3 regions of the Mycolicibacterium wolinskyi str. Jessa 2025 genome follow, and region 1 is predicted to be linked to each of the others. Evidence: predicted binding sites of a transcription regulator. Region 1 holds the regulator's gene; each other region holds the start of a gene.
The links. Region 1 encodes LexA, which represses DNA repair genes until DNA is damaged. Its sites were predicted from a motif close to CGAACANNTGTTCG; they were not measured.
Positions count from the first base shown of each region.

Region 2: the regulator LexA is predicted to act here: its motif matches at 1,901-1,914, upstream of cofD (2-phospho-L-lactate transferase).
Region 3: the regulator LexA is predicted to act here: its motif matches at 1,921-1,934, upstream of ACOI2T_RS28225 (error-prone DNA polymerase).

Region 1 covers NZ_CP185960.1:4,384,392-4,391,032, forward strand. Annotated here, with positions in the region: gene ACOI2T_RS21525 (PhzF family protein) at 1-361, shown strand, start outside; gene nrdR (transcriptional regulator NrdR) at 369-818, opposite strand; gene ACOI2T_RS21535 (LysM peptidoglycan-binding domain-containing protein) at 980-1,399, opposite strand; gene lexA (transcriptional repressor LexA) at 1,707-2,435, shown strand; gene ACOI2T_RS21545 (LGFP repeat-containing protein) at 2,455-4,785, opposite strand; gene ACOI2T_RS21550 (acyl-CoA dehydrogenase family protein) at 4,964-6,124, opposite strand; gene ACOI2T_RS21555 (molybdopterin guanine dinucleotide-containing S/N-oxide reductase) at 6,236-6,641, shown strand, end outside.
Region 2 covers NZ_CP185960.1:5,406,140-5,412,780, reverse strand. Annotated here, with positions in the region: gene ACOI2T_RS26730 (coenzyme F420-0:L-glutamate ligase) at 1-705, opposite strand, end outside; gene cofD (2-phospho-L-lactate transferase) at 702-1,694, opposite strand; gene ACOI2T_RS26720 (WhiB family transcriptional regulator) at 1,988-2,377, shown strand; gene ACOI2T_RS26715 (metallopeptidase family protein) at 2,387-2,809, opposite strand; gene ACOI2T_RS26710 (DUF3499 domain-containing protein) at 2,941-3,360, shown strand; gene ACOI2T_RS26705 (phosphomannomutase/phosphoglucomutase) at 3,447-4,835, shown strand; gene ACOI2T_RS26700 (TobH protein) at 4,832-5,911, shown strand; gene manA (mannose-6-phosphate isomerase, class I) at 5,916-6,641, shown strand, end outside.
Region 3 covers NZ_CP185960.1:5,704,005-5,710,645, reverse strand. Annotated here, with positions in the region: gene ACOI2T_RS28240 (helix-turn-helix transcriptional regulator) at 1-370, shown strand, start outside; gene ACOI2T_RS28235 (MbnB/TglH/ChrH family RiPP precursor modification enzyme) at 283-1,578, opposite strand; gene ACOI2T_RS28230 (hypothetical protein) at 1,586-1,807, opposite strand; gene ACOI2T_RS28225 (error-prone DNA polymerase) at 1,948-5,238, shown strand; gene ACOI2T_RS28220 (alpha/beta fold hydrolase) at 5,265-6,068, opposite strand; gene ACOI2T_RS28215 (FAD-dependent oxidoreductase) at 6,083-6,641, opposite strand, start outside.

The DNA of each region.
Region 1 (6,641 bases):
CCTCGCCGCGATCAGCGCGCGCTCGGAATGGGCGCCCGAGTTCGCCATCCACGACCTACCGTCCACCGAAGAGCTGTTCGCCGCCGAGCCCGACGACTATGCCGACGACGTCGAGCACTATCTGTGGACCTGGGTCGACCAGGAAGAGGGCGTGCTGCGGTCGCGGGTGTTCGCGGCCAATCTCGGCATTCCCGAAGACGAGGCCACCGGCGCGGCGGCTGTTCGCATGACCGACTACCTGAGCCGTGACCTCACGATCATTCAAGGCAAGGGTTCGGTGATCTCGACCCGGTGGAGCCCGGAAGGCTGGGTACGCGTCGCCGGCCGGGTGGTCAACGACGGCACCACGCGGCTCGACTGAGCGCCCACTAGCCGCGGTGCGCCCGCAACGCCTCGATCTCGCGTTCGAAATCCTCGGCCGACGAGAACGACCGGTAGACGGATGCGAACCGCAGGTAGGCCACCTCGTCCAGTTCGCGCAACGGCCCGAGGATCGCCAGGCCGACCTCGTGGCTCGGAATTTCCGGGGTACCCAGCCCGCGCACGGCGTCTTCGACCTTCTGCGCCAGCACGTTCAACGCATCGTCGTCGACCTGCCGGCCCTGACAGGCGCGCCGCACGCCCCGAATGACCTTCTCCCGGCTGAACGGCTCACTGACGCCACTTCTCTTGACCACGGCCAGCACGGCCGTCTCGACGGTGGTGAACCGGCGGCCGCATTCCGGGCACGACCGGCGCCGGCGGATCGCCTGGCCTTCATCGGTCTCCCGGGAATCGACCACGCGCGAATCAGGGTGACGGCAGAACGGACAGTGCATCACCGCTCCTTCGTCACGCCGCCAGACAACTAGTTCGAGCGCTCTTGAGCGTACCCGCGTGGCTCTCGGGAGACTCACCGCCGGGTCCAATGGTGCGTATGTCGTGGCGCCGATGGTCAGTGCGCTTGCCCGCCACGGCGTTTCATCCCTCATGTCACACGTCAGCCAACAGGGGCGATGAGCGTCTGACCGGCCTCCACGGCCGCGGAGTCGAGCTCGTTGAGATCGCGGATCTGCTGCACGACCTCGGCGACCGGAGCGTCGGGCGCGATGCGCTGCGCGACGTGCTGCAACGTCTCGCCGGACTGGACCTGAACCACCGCCAGCTCGGTGGGAACCGACTCGGCGGGCCCCATGACGCCGCCCAGCTGCGCGACCAACCCCAGCCACACCGTGATCGCCGCCGCGACCAGTGCCAGCAGGACCGTCGTGGCCGGGGTGATGGGACGCCGGCGATGGGACGCGCGCGACATCAGCACGCCGGTTCCGCGGTGGCCAAGGGCCGCCCCGTTCGGCCGCACCTGCTGCGGCCGGGAGATCGGGCGCTCGCCGCGCGGCCGGACCCGGGCGGGGCGCGGCATGGGGTCGGCAGCGGCGCGGAGAGCGTGGGAAGCGCGAGAAGCGCTGGAAGCACGGAACGCGCTGTCACGGCGTTCGGTGGGGATGTCGAGGATGGCCATCTGTCTGCCTTTCGTCCGGCGTATTCGCTCCTGTGTTCGAATATAGTCGCTCACATGTTCGATTAATAGAACGTGTGATCGAACTGTTGCCAAACGATAGAACGGGGTACCGACAAGTTCGGTCTGCCGACGAAGGCGGGGCCGACACGGCCGACACGCCTCGAACACATGTTTGATTATCTGGTGGTAGGCGACTACATTCGGCGCCATGAGCGACGACAGCAGCGACATCACGGACGGCAGCACCGACAGCCCGGCCGGGACCGAGGGCGCCAGCCGGCCTCGTGCGGTCGACGGCGGCCTCACCGAGCGCCAGCGCACCATCCTCGAGGTCATCCGCGCGTCGGTCACCAGTCGCGGCTACCCGCCGAGCATCCGTGAGATCGGCGACGCCGTCGGTCTCACCTCCACGTCGTCGGTCGCTCACCAGTTGCGCACGCTCGAGCGCAAAGGCTATTTGCGCCGCGACCCCAACCGGCCCCGCGCAGTCGACGTCCGCGCCGCCGACGATCCGGCGACCCCGTTGGTGTCCACCGACGTGGCCGGGTCCGATGCCCTGCCCGAACCGACGTTCGTGCCCGTGCTCGGGCGCATCGCGGCGGGCGGGCCGATTCTCGCCGAAGAAGCCGTCGAGGATGTCTTCCCGCTGCCCCGTGAGCTCGTCGGTGAAGGCTCACTGTTCCTGCTCAAGGTCGTCGGCGATTCGATGGTCGACGCGGCGATCTGCGACGGCGACTGGGTCGTGGTCCGTCAGCAGAACGTGGCCGACAACGGCGACATCGTCGCGGCCATGATCGACGGCGAAGCCACGGTCAAGACCTTCAAGCGCACCCGCGGCCAGGTCTGGCTCATGCCGCACAATCCGGCGTACGATCCGATCCCCGGCAACGACGCGGCCGTGCTCGGCAAGGTCGTCACGGTGATCCGCAAGATCTGAGCGGGCGGCCCGGGCTTACTCAGTCGGCCCGCACGAAGCCATTCGTGCGGGCGAACTCCTCGCTGGCGAACCAGATTTCGGCGATCGCATCGTCGTACTGGCTGCTGTCCGGCGACCAGTACAGACCCGACTTGGTGTCCGCCTTGATCGGGTAGCCCTGCGGTGCCCGCTGCGGGTCGTCGAGCGGCAGATGAATGGCCGTCGCGCTGGGCATCGGTTCATCGAGCTCGATCGCGGCGTGCCGTCCACTGGGTGGCCCGCTGCTGCGCAGGTCGGCATCGGTCACCACACGGGTCGGCGCGGTATCGACGTTGTCCTGATCGTCGTCATCGTTGAACGCCGCGGCGGCGGGAACGCCGGCGATCAGGCTGCTGGGGATCCCGGGCGCCGCGCGTAGGTCCTGACCGTGCTGCTCGAGGTCGCCTTCTTCGTCGAGTTCGTCCTCGTCGTCGAAGTCATCGTCGAGCCGGCTCTGGTCGTCGAGGACGCCGATGTCCACGACATCCTCGTCGTCTTCGAGTTCGTCCCCGTCGACGTACTCGTCGCCGTCGTCGTAATCGTCCTCGTCGTATCCGTCTTCGCCAGGATGGGCGTCGGCAAGCTCGGCCGCCTCTTCGGGCGGTTCCTCCTCGTCGGCCTCGCGCGGGCCGAAACCGCCAGGCGCGGCCCACTGACTGACCGGCATCGACGCATCGGTCGGCCCGTCGAACGGGGATCCGCCCGTAGCCGTCTCACGGTAGGGCTCGGCGACGAGGCGCGATGTCGGGGCCTCGCCAGTCTGGTAATCCGCCGTCGCTTGATAGGGGCTGCCGCGATCCCCGCCCCGGTCGTCGGCATAGGCGTCGTCCCGGAAGCGGCTTTCGTCGTAGCGCGCCGATTCATAGCGGCCTTCGCCATAGTGCTCGTCGTCGTCGAACCGATCGTCGTGCGGACCGTCGTCGTAGTGATCGTCGTCGAACGGGTCGTGGTCGAAGTCGTCGTCACGGCCCCGGCGCCGATGCCAGAGCGCGGCACCGACGATCAGCCCGGCCAGCAACAGAACCGGGATCAGCGCAAGAAGCCACCACCAGTTCCACTGCCACGAGAACGGCTTGGAATCCGTGTCGTCGGACGCTTGTGGTGGGCTGCCGGCCTGCGGCGACTGTTGCAGGCCGGGGATTTCGAGCCCGGCCAGTTCCGTGGCGAGGTTGGGCGGCTCGGTCGTGAACGTGTTGTCGGAGCGATCCCACGAGATCGCGCCGCCGCTGAACCGCTGCGTCACGACGCTGCCGTCCTCGGTCTGATCGGCCATCGGCGCCCCGAGCGTGCCGGTGGCGCCGCCGAGCTTGTCCCATGCGGCGTTCATGGCGCCGCGCACGATCACCGCACCGTAGTCGGGCGTCCAGAAGATCACGGGCTTGTCCGCCGCGGAAAACGTGCTGATCCGGCTGTTCGGTCCGAGCCCGCCTTCGGTTTCGCTGCTGGTCGGGAAGCCCAGATCGCCCTCCGGGCCGCCGACGCTCTCGTACTTCTCCAGCACCTGGCCCGTCACGACGTTGGCGCCGGTCTCCGGGCTGTAGAAGATCTTGCCGCCGGCGAAGTTCTGGCCGAGGCCGCCCGCGTTGCCGATCGGATACTGGTCACCGTCCTTCGCGCCCAGCGGACCCAACGGCCCGCCCGCGGCGCGGCGCGCCGCATCGATCGCCGAGGTCGGATCATCGGGCACCTGCAGCCCGGCCAGCTGATCGACCAGCTCGGGCGGAACGGTGGTGAACGCCTTGGTCTTACGGTTCCACGACAGCTCGCCCGCGGTGAACTTCTGGGTGACGACGTCGCCGTCGTACGTCTCGTCCTCGGCAGGCACGCCGAGGACTCCGGCCGATCCGCCGAGTTTGTCCCAGGCCGCGTTGATGGCGCCGCGCACGACCCTCGCACCGGTGGCCGGGGTCCAGAAGATCACCGGCTTGTCGGCCGCGCTGAAAGTCGAGTTCCGGCTGTCGGTTGCGCGGCCCGCGCCCTCGTCGATGGTGGGAAAGCCGAGATCACCATCGGCCGGGCCGCCCAGCGACTCGTACTTCTCGAGGATCGCGCCTTGCACGTAGTGCGCACCGGTGTCGGGTGTGAAGAACATCTTGCCCGCGGCGAAGTTCTGAGCGAATCCCGGCCCGACGGCATAGACGCCGCCCTGACGAGCCCCCAGCGGGCCACCGCCACCGCCGCTGGCATCCCAGGCCGAGGTGATCGCGGCGTCAGCGTCCGATTCCGGGGTCGCCGAGGCGGTCGGCGCCAACAGACCCGCGAGCGCCACCGCGAGCAGGCCTACTGTCATCCGCCGAACGGCCGTGTTCAGCCTCGCACCCGGCCTCGTCATGCACCCTCCGCTCGTTCGGCAAAGTTCCCCTCACAGGGTTCACCTGAAAACATCCCGCCCGACAACTTTGCGTCAGTAGGAGACGATAACCAAGGGACATGGCCGTACTAGGCCAAAAAACCCGCGAAACCGGCGTCATGCGGGCCCGCAGACCCGGTATCGCGGGGAATTTTGACGCCTAAACCCCGAGGCTGCGCCCGATGATCTCCTTCATGATCTCGGTGGTGCCGCCGTAGATGGTCTGCACGCGGGCGTCGAGGTAGGCCCGGGCCACCGGATACTCGCGCATGTAGCCGTAACCGCCGTGCAGTTGCAGGCAGCGGTCGATGAGCTCCACCTGCTTCTCGGTCGAGTACCACTTGGCCATCGCGGCCTGTTCCACCGTCAGCTCGTCGGTCAGATGCAGCCGGATGAACTCGTCGACCATCATGCGGACCACGGTCGCCTCGGTCGCCAGCTCGGCCAACAGGAACCTGCTGTTCTGGAAGCTGCCGATCGGCTTGCCGAACGCCTTGCGCTCCTTGGTGTACTGCAGTGTCTGCTCCAGGACCGCCTCCATGGCCGCGGCGGCCATGATCGCGATCGAGATGCGCTCCTGCGGGAGGTTCTGCATGAGGTAGACGAAGCCCTGGCCTTCTTCGCCGAGCAGGTTCTCGACCGGAACCTTGACGTCCGTGAAAGACAGTTCGGCGGTGTCCTGGGCTTCGAGGCCGATCTTGTCCAGGTGACGCCCGCGTTCGAAGCCCTCCATGCCGCGTTCGACGACGAGCAGCGAGAAGCCCAAGGCGCCCTTCTCCGGGTCGGTCTGGGCCACCACGATCACCAGATCGGAGTGGATGCCGTTGGTGATGAACGTCTTCGACCCGTTGAGGATGTAGTGGTCGCCCTCTCTGACCGCGCGTGTCTTGATGCCCTGCAGGTCGCTGCCGGTTCCTGGCTCGGTCATGGCGATCGCGGTGATTAGCTCACCGGTGCAGAACTGCGGCAGCCAACGCTGCTTCTGCTCTTCGTTCGCCAGCCGCAGCAGGTACGGCGCGACGACGTCGTTGTGGAGGCTGAAGCCGATGCCGCTGTAGCGACCCGCCACGGTCTCCTCGCAGACGATCGTGTTGTAACGGAAGTCGGGATTGCCGCCACCCCCGTACTCCTCGGGCACCGCCATACCGAGGAAGCCCTGCTTGCCGGCCTCCAGCCAGACGCCACGGTCGACGATCTTGTCCTTCTCCCACTGGTCGTGGTACGGCGCGACATGGCGCTCCAGGAAGGCCCGGTAGGACTCGCGGAACAGTTCGTGCTCGGCATCGAAAAGAGTGCGCTGGTACTTCACGGCTCCACCCATGGTGTGACCTCCGGTACTGGGTTGTGGACTTGTGGGCCAACCTATACCAACCGGATGGTTGGTCGCACGGGAGGCCGTGCCCGGCGAGAGCCCGGACCGTAAACTGCGGCCATGCGCCCATCCCCCACGAGCCTCGCGCACTGGGGTGCGTTCAGCGCGGACATCTCCGGGGGCGACATCGCCGCTGTGACGCCACCGCCCGGCGACGCCGATCCGTCGCCGCTGCTGGGGAACCTGCCCGGATCGGTTCGGCACCGTTCACGTATCGCCGGGCCCGCCGTGCGGCGGGGCTGGCTGCGGGACGGCCCTGGGCCCAGCCGCGAACGCGGCGCCGACGAATACGTCGCGGTGTCCTGGGACGAGTTGACCGAACTGCTGGCCGACGAACTGCGCCGCGTCGTCGAAACCCACGGCAACGAGGCGATCTACGGCGGCTCCTACGGCTGGGCCAGCGCCGGGCGATTTCACCACGCGCAGAGCCAGGTGCACCGGTTCCTGAAAATGCTTGGCGGATACA
Region 2 (6,641 bases), 1.0 Mb from region 1:
CGACCCGTCGTCGGGCAGGTGCAGGCCGCGCACGACTGCCACCGGGATCGCGGTCAGCTTGCCCTTCACGAGGTCGGCGGCGGCGGCGATCTCGTCGGCCACGGCGACCTCGGTGACGAGAAGTTCGTTGCCGTGCCGGTCGCGGGCGCCGGCATAGCCGTGCAGAACCGTCAAACCGGCTGCGCCGATTGCGAAGTCGGTCTGTCCGTTACGCCATGCGCGACCCATGGTGTCGGTTATCACTACGCCCACCGTCACGCCGAGTCGGTCACGTAATCCGTCCCGCAGCGCCGCTGCGCTACCGTCGGGATCGACGGGCAGCAGGGCGAGTTCGGTGGAATCCACGTTCGAGCCGTCGACACCGGCGGCCGCCTGGACCAGGCCGATGGCATTCTCGGTGATCAGCGTGCGGCCCTTGCGGGCGAGCACTCGAACAGCCTCGTCATCGATGAGCTTGCGCCGCAGCGTGTCCCGCTCTTCCGGATCGGAGGGGGCGACCACGATCCGCCCCTCGCACTTCGACACCACCTTGCTTGTGACAACAAGCACATCGCCGTCTTGCAACCACGGCGCCGCGGCGGCGAGGGCGCCGGCCAGATCATCGCCAGGACGGAACTCCGGCAGGTCGGGAACCGGGAGGATCTCGACGCGGTCGGCCGAGCCGTGCTCGCCAGTCGCCGCGGCCGAGCCGTGCTCGCCAGTCACAGTGTCACTCCGGCGATGTCGAGCCCGGCCTGGACCATCTTGGCGGTGGTGGGGGGATCGGTCATCAAGAGCGGTACGGCACGAACCTCGACGCCTTCGATCTCGGCGTGGTCGCCTTCGTGTACCAGCCAGCCATCCAGTATCCCGGTGCCCGACTTCGCGCCGAACCAGCGGCCGACGCCTTCCGACGTGGACTCGACGCCGATGATCGACAAACACTCATCGGCCATGCCGCGCAACGGTTTTCCCGCGATGATGGGCGAGTAGCCGATGACGGGGGCCGCGGTCGAACGCAGCGCTCCGCGGATTCCGGGTATCTGCAGGATGGGGCCGACGCTGACGACCGGATTGGACGGCGCCAGCAACACGACGTCCGCCTCGGCGATCGCCTCGGTTACGCCGGGGCCCGCGGTTGCCTGCTCGGCCCCGACGAACGCGAAGCTGTGCGACGGCACCTTGGCGCGGTGGCGCACCCACCATTCCTGGAAGTGGATGGCCCTGCGCTCGCCGTCGGCCGGGTCGGTGATCACGACGTGTGTCTCGCTGCGATCGTCGGTGACCGGCAGCAGTCGGGCCCCCGGTGACCAGCGCTTACACAGCGCCTCGGTCACCTGGGACAGGGGATAGCCGGCCCGCAGCATCTGACTGCGGACAAGGTGGGTGGCCAGGTCGCGGTCACCGAGGCCGAACCAGTCCGGTTGGACTCCGTAGGCCGCGAGTTCCTCTTTGGCATGCCAGGTTTCGTTGCGATGCCCCCAGCCTCGTTCCGGGTCGATGCCGCCGCCGAGGGTGTACATGCAGGTATCGAGGTCGGGGCAGATCCGGACGCCGTGCATCCAGGCGTCGTCACCGACGTTCACGATCGCCGTGAGTTCGTGCTCGCCGGGGTTGCCAGGGTCGTCGGAGAAGCTTCCAAGCCGTAGAAGGTTCTGCACGCCCAGCAAAAACCGTGCGCCACCGACGCCGCCGACCAGAACGGTGATCTTCACAACGACCGACACTAGGCGTTGAGGGGCCGCGCACGGAAACGACGTCGTCACGGGCAGGACACGCCGAGGTTGCGACGCGCCGATTTGACATCACGGGATGGTATGAATTCCTGTTCCAGCGCTTGACCCCAGCAGCTAACACGTGTGTAATCACAGCAGTGTCATTTTTCGGTTGGTGACCGATTCCGGTGTCGCGGACCGAGATTCGATCATTTGTTCGAATGAAATGGCCGCACATCACAATAGTGGGCTCCACTGAGGGATCTACGAGACCGAGTGAGGAGGCGGGGGATATGTCTTATGAGAGCGGCGATTTCGATCGTGTGGTCCGGTTTGACGGCCGGCTACTCGGCTCGGTAGACAACGCACCGCACATCAACACCGGGCCGACACCGATGGGGGCAACCGGACGTCCCCAACTGAGTTTGGTTCCCGATGAAATTGATGTTGATCCGGCAACCGAAGATGACCAATGGCAGGAACGCGCCCTGTGCGCGCAGACTGACCCGGAGGCTTTCTTCCCGGAGAAGGGCGGGTCTACCCGCGAGGCCAAGCGCATCTGCCAGGGTTGCGAAGTTCGCGACGCCTGCCTGGAATACGCGCTTGCACACGATGAGCGCTTCGGAATCTGGGGAGGTTTGTCAGAGCGGGAACGCAGACGCCTCAAGCGCGGCATCATCTGAGCCGCAGCGTCACTCGTCGTCGATCGTTGGGTCGATGACCGAGGGTTCGACGCCAAGATAGGTGGCCACCTGGGCCACCAGGATTTCATGCAGTAGATCGGCCAGCTCATCGGATCCTTTGACCCGGCGCTCGATGGGCTTGCGGAACAACACAATTCGCGCCCGGGTCGAATTCCCCCTGACGTCCACGCCGGCGGGTATCAGCCGGGCGAGCGCAATGGGACCGTCGGCCACCACCTCCGGTGGCCACTGCACACTGTCCGGATCTTTCGGGGACATCCGCGGAATCTCGTCAACGGCGACGTCGAGCGCGTTGACCCGGGTGGCCCACCGACGCTCGATCGGCTCGTAGGCCTCCAGCACCGCCATGTCGAACCGTTCGGCCCGGCTGCGCCAGCCGGGGACCGACCGCGGCAGCAGCGGACCGCGGATGTCGCGGCCGCGCCGAGATCGCCAATGGTTCCGCTGGGCCACGGGCACGATCGTAACGGTTCGGGATCGGGCGCCCCGCGGCTGCGCGTGTCCGGCAGCGTGCGGCGATCGACCAAGATAATCTCTGGTGCGTGAATGTTCCCCGTCGCTGCTGCCGGCCCGGGTGCCCGCACTATGCCGTGGCGACGCTGACCTTCGTCTATTCGGACTCGACAGCCGTCGTCGGTCCACTGGCCACGGTCTCCGAACCGCATTCCTGGGACCTGTGCGTCGGGCATGCCAGCCGCATCACGGCACCGCGCGGGTGGGAGCTCGTGCGCCATGCCGGCCCGCTGCCGACGCACCCCGATGAAGACGATCTGGTGGCGCTCGCGGACGCGGTACGGGAGGGCCAGGCCGGCACCGTACCGCGGGGTGGTGTGGTTGCCGGGTTCTCCGATCCCGCCACCGGAGTCAGCGGTGGCGCAGTGATGGCCCCGACGGCGCGGCCGCCGGAATCGAACGGGCGGCGACGTGGCCACCTGCGGGTGTTGCCCGACCTCAATGAGTAGAAGCCGGTCGGGCCAAGAGTAGTGAGCGTGTTGTTGCCGCAAGACGGTTAGGCTGGCGCCAACGATCCCGTTTCACAAGGAGTTCTATGTCTCGGCCAGCAGCGGCTGTTCACAGTGTCATCAAGGCCTATGACGTCCGCGGCTTGGTCGGCACGGAGCTCGACGACGCCTTCGTCGCTGATGTCGGCGGCGCGTTTGCCCGCTTGGTTCGCGCCGAGGGTGCCGAACAGGTCGTGATCGGACACGACATGCGATCCAGTTCGCCATCGCTGTCCGCGGCGTTTGCCGAAGGCGTCACTTCCCAGGGGCTCGACGTCATCCGGATCGGCCTCGCGTCCACCGATCAGCTCTATTTCGCCTCCGGCAAGTTGAACTGCCCGGGGGCGATGTTCACCGCGAGCCACAACCCGGCCGCCTACAACGGCATCAAGTTGTGCCGGGCCGGGGCCAAACCGGTAGGCAAGGACACCGGCCTGTCGGTGATCGCCGACGAGGTGATCAACGGAGTGCCGGCCCACCACGGCGCGGCAGGCACCGTCACCGACCGCGACGTGCTGGCCGACTACGGCCAATTCCTCCGCTCGCTGGTCGATCTCAGTGAATTACGACCGCTGCGCATCGCGGTCGACGCGGGCAACGGCATGGCCGGCCACACCACGCCCGCGGTGCTGGGTCCGATCGCCGGCGCCACCGTGCTGCCGCTGTTCTTCGAGCTGGACGGGACGTTCCCCAACCACGAGGCCAACCCGCTGGATCCGGCCAACCTGGTCGACCTGCAGGCCTACGTCCTGGAGACGGGCGCCGACATCGGTCTGGCGTTCGACGGCGACGCCGACCGCTGTTTCGTGGTCGACGAACTCGGCAGGCCGGTGTCGCCCTCGGCGGTCACCGCGCTTGTGGCCGCGCGTGAACTGACCCGCGAGATCGGCGCGACGGTCATCCACAACCTGATCACGTCGCGCGCGGTTCCCGAGTTGGTGGTCGAGCGCGGCGGCACGCCGGTGCGGTCGCGAGTCGGGCATTCCTACATCAAGGGGCTGATGGCCGACACCGGTGCGATCTTCGGCGGGGAGCATTCGGCGCATTACTACTTCCGTGATTTCTGGGGTGCCGATTCCGGCATGCTGGCCGCACTTCACGTACTGGCCGCGCTCGGTGAACAAGAGCGACCGCTGTCGGAGATCATGGCCGACTATCAGCGATACGAGGCCTCCGGCGAGATCAACTTCACCGTCGCCGATGCGGCGGCGTGCGTGGACGCGGTGCTCAAGTCGTTCGGCTCCGGCATCCACTCGATCGACCATCTCGACGGCGTGACCGTCGATCTGGGCGGCGGCAGCTGGTTCAACCTGCGTACCTCCAACACCGAACCGCTGCTGAGACTCAACGTCGAGGCACGCACCGCCGAGGACGTCGAGGCGATCGTGGACAAGGTCGCCACCCAGATCCGGACGGTGAGTGAGGTGGCGACGTGAACGCCGTCGACGCCACGGTGGATCTCGACGACGGCGACGGACTTCTCGCCGCCGACCGTAACGGTCTGCTGCGCGCGGCGGCCATGGCCGGTGCGCAGGTTCGGGCGACCGCCGCCGCGTTTTCGGAGGGGACGCTCGAACCACTGCGGTCCGACCATCCACCGCGCACGGTGATCTGGGTGGCCGGCCGCGGTGTGGCCGAGACCGCGGGCGCGATGCTGGCTGCTGCGCTCGGTGGATCAGTCGCGACCCCGATTGTCGTCGCGGCCGAGACCCCGCCGTGGATCGGTGCGCTCGACGTGCTGGTCGTCGCAGGCGACGATCCGGGCGATCCGGCGCTGGTGAATGCCGCGGCCACCGGGGTCCGGCGTGGTGCCCGGGTGCTCGTGGTGGGTGCGTACGAGGGCCCGTTGCGTGATGTCACGGCGGGACGCGCGGTGGCATTGGCTCCGCGGCTGTGGGTGCCCGACGATTTCGGTTTGACGCGGTACCTGGCCGCCGGCCTGGCTGTCCTGCAGGTACTGGACGCGGGCATCCGTGTCGATCTGGCGGCGCTGGCAGATGAACTGGATGCCGAGGCGCTGCGCAACAGCGCGGGTCGGGAGTTGTTCACGAACCCCGCCAAGACGTTGGCAGACCGGATGTCCGGATATGACGTCGTCCTCGCCGGCGACACCGCGGCGACGCTCGCGCTGGCCCGGCACGGGGCGGCGACGATGTTGCGGGTGGCCGGGGAGGTGGTGGCCGCGGCCGGCCTGGCCGATGTGCTGGCGGCGGAGGGGAGCGGTGCGACCCGATCGGCCGGCTCAGGCGCTGAACGATCACTGTTCCACGACGAACAGATCGACGGGCCGCTGCCGCGCCGAATGCGCACGTTCGTGGTGAGCACCGATGTCGAACGACCCAATGTGGCGGCCCGGATCGGTGGTTTCGACGACATCTCCGTGATCGGCGCCGAGGACGTTCCCGAGCTTGCCGGAACGGCTCTTCCGATGGGGCGTCCCGAACAACAACTGGCGATCATGGCGGTTCGCTTGGAGATGACCGCCGTCTATCTGAAACTGGTTCGAGGTTAACGAAGTGCATCTGCTACGGGGAGCGGTGCGAACCTATGCGTGGGGTTCGCGGACCGCGATTGCCGAGTTCACTGGAAGGCCAAGTCCCACAGTGCATCCGGAGGCCGAGCTGTGGTTCGGCGCGCATCCGGGGGATCCGGCCTGGCTGCAGAGCGAGCACGGCGAACAGTCGCTGCTGGAGGCTGTGCACGACGATCCGGAGGGGCAGCTCGGCACCACCACGGTCGCTCGGTTCGGAGATGCGCTGCCGTTCCTCGTCAAGGTGTTGGCGGCCGACGAACCGTTGTCACTGCAGGCCCATCCGAGCGCGCAGCAGGCGCAGGAGGGCTTCGAGCGCGAGGACCGCCTGGAGATACCTGTATCCGCGCCGACGCGTAACTACCGCGATCGCAGCCACAAGCCTGAATTACTGGTTGCGCTAGGGCAATTCCACGCACTGGCCGGGTTCCGTCCGGTGGAGCGCACGGTCGAGTTGATGCGCGCGCTGGCGGTCTCGGACCTCGACCCCTTCATCAATCTGTTGTCCGGCCAGTCGGACGGCGACGGCTTGCGTGCCTTGTTCACGACGTGGATCACCGCGCCGCAGCCCGATCTGGATGTGCTGGTTCCCGCAGTGCTCGACGGCGCGATCGAATACATCCGCTCCGGCAAGAAGAAATTCGCCGCGGAAGCCAAGACGGTGCTCGAGCTCGGGGAGCGCTACCCCGGCGATGCCGGCGTGCTGGCGTCG
Region 3 (6,641 bases), 1.3 Mb from region 1:
GGGCGGGCGGCGGCTGTACGGCGTATCCGACGCCGACGAGTTCGGCCGCACGTGCACCCAGCACCTGCGGGCCACCGCGGCCCGCTATCCGGACGACCCCGAGACCGCTGAGCTGATCGCCGAATTACGCGCGGGCAGCGAGGAATTCCGACAGCTGTGGGACGCCCACGACGTGATCGCCCAACCCGCTCTGTGTAAGACGTTCGCACATCCCGTGGTCGGCCCGGTGGCGGTCAACTGCGATGTGCTCGACATCGCGGATCGCGACCAACGGGTCGTGATCTACACCCCGGAACCGGGCTCGCCGTCCGAGGAAGCCATGCGACTGTTGGCGGTTCTCGGCACCCAACGCATGGACGTGCCGGGCTGAGGGGACTCGAGCCATTCGGCGAACTGTCGTCCTTCATCGATTGCCCAACGCTGCGGCGACGACGCATCGAGGTAGGACTCCAGCAGCTTTTCGGTGTCGGCCATGCCGTGTGTTGTGATCAGCTCTCGCAGCAGGTCCGGGCAGGCAAGCGTGAGCTGACCGAGCCGCGCCCGGTCGGCCAAACTTCGCAACAGGCGCATACCGGGATCGTCGGTCGGCGGATCGGCCGCGGCGCGCGCCGTGTAGGCCGCCAGGCGCCGCTCCCAGTCCCTGGTTTCGGCGAGGCCATGGGTAACGCGAAATCCGTTGTGAGCATACGGTTGTCGGACACGCCGGAACGGCGGTGACTCGACGGTGCCCGCGCACGCACGGTGCAGCGCTTCCAGGACAGCCCTCAGGCCGGCGGCGCCGAGCATGACCATCGAGGAGGGGACCGCCTCGAACACCACTGCCCGCAGCTGCGGCAGTTGTCCGACGACGTGGCTGAGTATCGTCAGCAGTTCGAGATCGGGGCCGCCGATGTGAGCGTCGAGGTAGTAGCCGTCGAGTTCGACGCCGCCGGCGACGTGGATCTCCAGCACGCGATCGAGGGGCAGGGCGGCGAGCACCTCGTCGACGGATTGGCGGCCGTTGCGCTGGTTGGTCAGAAGGTTGTGCAGGTCGAGCAGGATGCCGCAGTCGGCGCGCTCCACGATCTCGGCGATGAACACCCCGTCGGGCAGCTCACCGGGCCGCGGGCGTAGATAGTTCACCCCGGTCTCGATGAGAAATGGTCGTTCTGAACAGCTTTGGTAGCCACGGATATGCTCGACCGCAGCCTCGACCCCGCCCAGGGTTTGGGCCGGCGGCAGGAGAAATCCGGCATCGAGATCGCGGCCCGCGTGCCGGACGCGGTTGAACGACAGGTGCTCGCTCCAGTGCGGGGCGCCGAGACGTTTCGCGCACGCGGCGGTCAGCGCGAGACCCTGGGGATCGGGTGCCTCGCAGCCGCCGACGGGAAAACCCACGCCGTGCACGAGCGCGGGGCGGCCCCGGCTTTCGAGCCATGTGAAGGCGGGTTCATTGACGTCCCAGCCGTTTCCGTCACGTGGGTGCCACATGGTCTGCGGCTCGACCTCGACCATGTCGATCAGGTGGGCGATGTCGTCCCACACCAGATCAAGCCCGGTGGTGGCGATGACGCCGACGCCGAGGCCGGGCCGAGACATGGCAGCGTCATCCCATGTTGGGCGCGGCGAAGCCCTCTTCGTCGACGACGAAGTCGGCGAACGTCTGCCACTGCAGGTCCAGCCCGGAGTGACAGCCGGGGCAGCCGGCCTTACCGAGCACCTCGGCCTGCGCTTTCTGGAACTTCTTGAGATCGAACAGCACCGAGTCGGGGGCGCTGATCCGGATCCGGTCGCGCGGCGGCAGGGGCTGGGGATTCAATTCGGCCATGATGATGTCCTTTCTCGCTGGTCACCGGGCAATCCGGATAGGTCGACGGTAGGAAGTCCGATGCTCAAGATCGCGCGTAGTCGACTACTTGAATTCCGCGGCAATGGCCGTGTCGAACATGTGTTCGATACACTGGTGTGGTGGGTTGGCACAACGGGCCGCCGAGCTGGACCGAGATGGAGCGCGTGCTTACCGGCAAGCCGCGTCGCTCCGGCCTGCCGCTGGAAGACCAAGCCGGTGACGGCGGAGACAGCCCGGCCTGGTCGCGTAAACGGGGTGCCTATGAGCCGCCCGAGCGGTCCCGGACGTCGGCATCGGCGATCCCTTATGCCGAACTGCACGCGCATTCGGCCTACAGCTTCCTCGACGGGGCCAGCACGCCGGAGGAGCTCGTCGAGGAGGCGGCCCGGCTCAACCTGCGGGCCATTGCGCTGACCGATCATGACGGGCTCTACGGCGTGGTGCGGTTCGCCGAGGCTGCCAGGGAGCTCGACGTGGCCACGGTGTTCGGCGCCGAGCTGTCGCTGGGCAATGTCGCGCGCACCGAACATCCCGATCCGCCCGGGCCGCACCTGCTGGTGCTGGCCCGCGGTCCGGAAGGGTACCGCCGGCTGTCGCGCGAAATCGCCAAGGCCCATCTGGCCGGGGGCGAAAAAGGCAAGCCCCGCTACGATTTCGACGCGTTGACCGAGGCCGCTGGCGGGCACTGGCACATCCTCACCGGATGCCGCAAGGGGCATGTCCGTCAAGCGCTTTCGCGCGGCGGTCCGGAAGCGGCGAGCAAGGCGCTGGCCGATCTGGTCGACCGGTTCGGGGCGGACCGGGTCAGCGTCGAGCTCACCCACCACGGCCAGCCCTGTGACGACGAACGCAACGCCGCGCTGGCCGAGCTCGCGCCCCGCTTCGGTCTCGACGTCGTCGCCACCACCGGCGCGCACTTCGCGGCCCCCGACCGGGGCCGGCTGGCCATGGCCATGGCCGCGATCCGGGCCAGGAATTCGATGGACTCTGCGGCGGGGTGGCTGGCGCCGCTCGGTGGCGCACACCTGCGGTCGGGGGAGGAGATGGCCCAGCTGTTCGGCCCCGACATCGTCTCGGCCGCTGCCGATCTCGGCGAGCAGTGCGCGTTCGGGCTCGCCCTCATCGCCCCGCAGCTGCCGCCGTTCGACGTGCCCGCCGGGCACACCGAGGACAGCTGGCTGCGCCATCTCGTCATGGCGGGAGCGGCTGAACGCTATGGATCGCCCGAGCGGGCTCCCAAGGCGTACGCGCAGATCGAGCACGAGTTGCGAATCATCGAACAACTGGAATTTCCCGGCTATTTCCTGGTGGTGCACGACATCACGCGGTTCTGCCGGGACAACCACATCCTGTGCCAGGGCAGAGGATCGGCGGCCAACTCGGCGGTCTGTTACGCACTCAAGGTCACCAATGTCGATCCGATCGCCAACGAGCTGTTGTTCGAGCGGTTCTTGTCACCGGCTCGCGACGGCCCGCCCGACATCGATATCGACATCGAATCGGACTTGCGCGAGAACGTCATCCAGTACGTCTATGAGCGTTACGGCCGGGACTACGCGGCCCAGGTCGCCAACGTCATCACCTATCGCGGCCGCAGCGCGGTCCGCGACATGGCCCGCGCGTTGGGATTCTCCCAGGGGCAGCAGGACGCCTGGAGTAAGCAGCTCAGCCGGTGGAACGGGCTTCCCGATTCGCCGGACGTGGCCGAGATCCCCGAGCCGGTGATCGACCTCGCCACCCAGATCGCCAACCTGCCCCGCCACATGGGCATCCACTCGGGCGGCATGGTGATCTGTGACCGCCCCATCGCCGACGTGTGCCCGGTGGAGTGGGCGCGGATGGAAAACCGCAGTGTGCTGCAGTGGGACAAAGACGACTGTGCGGCAATCGGTTTGGTGAAGTTCGACCTTCTCGGGCTCGGCATGCTCTCGGCGCTGCACTACGCCATCGACCTGCTCGACGAACACAAGGGCATCAAAGTCGACCTGGCCAAACTGGACCTGTCCGAAGCCGCGGTCTACGAGATGCTGCAGAAGGCCGACTCGGTCGGGGTGTTCCAGGTGGAGTCCCGCGCGCAGATGGCCACCCTGCCGCGGCTCAAACCCCGCGAATTCTACGACCTGGTGGTCGAGGTGGCGCTCATCCGTCCCGGGCCCATCCAGGGTGGTTCGGTGCACCCCTACATCAAGCGCCGCAACGGTTTGGAGCGCGTCACCTACGAGCATCCGTCGATGGAGCCCGCGCTGAAGAAGACGCTCGGCGTGCCGCTGTTCCAGGAGCAGCTCATGCAGCTGGCCGTCGACTGTGCGGGCTTCACCGCGGCCGAGGCCGATCAGCTGCGCCGGGCGATGGGCTCCAAACGCTCGACCCAGAAGATGCGCCGCCTGCGCGGCCGGTTCTACGACGGCATGCGCGACCGGCACGGCATCACCGGTGAGGTGGCCGACCGGATCTATGAGAAGCTGGAAGCCTTCGCCAATTTCGGCTTCCCGGAAAGCCATTCGTTGAGCTTCGCGTCACTTGTGTTCTACTCGTCGTGGTTCAAGCTGCACCACCCCGCGGTATTCTGTGCCGCGCTGCTGCGCGCCCAGCCGATGGGGTTCTACTCGCCGCAGTCACTGGTCGCCGATGCGCGCCGACACGGCGTGACGGTGCACGGACCCGACGTCAACGCCAGCCTGGCCTATGCCACCCTGGAGAACCGCGGCATGGACGTGCGGCTCGGGCTCGGCAGTGTCCGCCACATCGGCGACGATCTCGCGCAGCGCATGGTCGACGAACGAAAAGCCAACGGGCCGTTCGCAACCCTGCTCGACCTTACCGGCCGGGTGCAGCTGTCCGTCCCGCAGACCGAGGCGCTGGCCACCGCGGGTGCGCTGGGGTGTTTCGGGATCACCCGCCGGGAGGCACTGTGGGCGGCGGGTGCGGCCGCCACCCAACGGCCGGACCGGCTGCCGGGGGTTGGATCGTCATCGCACATCCCGTCGTTGCCCGGCATGAGTGCGCTGGAACTGGCCGCGTCCGACGTGTGGGCCACCGGCATCTCCCCGGACAGCTATCCCACCGAGTTCCTGCGCGCCGACCTCGACGCGTTGGGCGTGATACCCGCAGACAAATTACTGGAGGTTGCAGACGGCACCCGAATCCTGATCGCCGGGGCGGTAACTCACCGGCAGCGGCCTGCGACCGCGCAGGGCGTGACGTTCGTGAACCTGGAAGACGAGACCGGCATGGTCAACGTCCTGTGCGCGCCGGGCGTGTGGGCCCGGCACCGCAAGCTGGCCCAGACGGCGTCAGCCCTGCTGGTCCGCGGCATCGTGCAGAACGCCACCGGTGCGGTCACCGTCGTCGCCGACCGGATGGAACCACTGAAGTTGCGGGTGGGTTCGCGGTCTCGTGACTTCCGGTGACGTCGGGGAGTGAAGTGTTCATCGGATCAGCATTCGCTCAGCAGGTCGGTGAGCTCGGCCGCGACGTGTTCGGGCAGTTCTATTCCGGGGAAATGAGTTTCGCCGGGCAGGCGGGTGTAGCTGAACCACGGGTTACGGCTGCGGAATTCGTCGTGCAGTGCGTCGTACTCGGGCACCTTCGGATGGGAGAAGACATGCCGGATCGGGCGCGGCTGGCTGAGCTTCTCCATCCGCCCCATCGGGGACCCCCAGGTGTTGTAGGCGTTCTCGATGACGCGACAGGCGCGTGACCACATGTCGAACCCGAAGCCGCCGGCCTCATGTTGCATGTGATAACGGACCGCGGGATTGTCGCTGCCGTCGAGCCAGGACTGCACGAGTCCGTCCCGGCCGGCCAACCACGTCTCGCGCTGCTGGATCGCGTGCAGACCGGCGACGAACTCCGGCGGTGCGGGTGTCATGATCAGGTCGAGGATCATCACCGCCGGCACTCGATCGGGACCCAGTTGCTCGGCGATGTCCAGCGCGGCCCAGCCGCCGTGGGCGTGTGCGACGGGCACGAACGTTTCGATCTCCAACGCGTCCAGCAGCGCGATGGTGTCGGCGACCTGCTCGGCCACCCCGAAGTCACCCACCGCGGTGCGGTCGGGGCCATGGCCGCGCCAGCACACCCGGACCACACGGTGTTTCGGAATGAGATGCGGGACCAGCCGATCGAAGGCACGGTGGTCGTGTGCCCATCCGGTGAGCGGGACGATCACCGGCCCCGGTTCGAGTCCCTCGTCGACGAACGCGATCTGGACGCCGTTGACGGTCATCGTGTTGGTCATGCTGTTCTCCTCATCTAGACGGTGGCGGCCGATTGCCGCCGGGCGGTGGACAGGTGCAGGTCGGAAAAGCCGGGTACGCGGCCAACCGTGGACAGCAGCGGCACGCGCACGGCATCGGGGATGTGATTGAGCAACCGCATGCCGTACGACGTGCGCTGTGTCCGTTCGATCTCGGGGCGGGTGTGCCGTTCCCAAGCCTTGAGCGCACCGGGAACCCCGTTGCCGGGGCGGCTCACCGCAGTGGCCAGCGCGATCGCGTTGGTCATGGCCGTTCCGCCACCCTGGCCCAGATAGGGCGGTTGGGCATGCGCGGCGTCGCCGAGGAACGCGACCGCGCCTCGCGACCACGTCGACAGCTGCACGAATTCGAAGGTGTCCCAACGGATCGGAACGTCGGCGGTGGCGTCGAGCAGCGCCGACAGCATCGGGAAGCTCCGTTGCCATTGCGCCACGTTCACGCGCGATCCGTCGATGGCCGGATCGCCCGCATCGCAGACCAGGGCGAGGTAGACCCACTCCGGGGTGCACGGCGTGTACAGCAGCCGGCGCCGGCCCTGGAAGAACTCGAGGTGC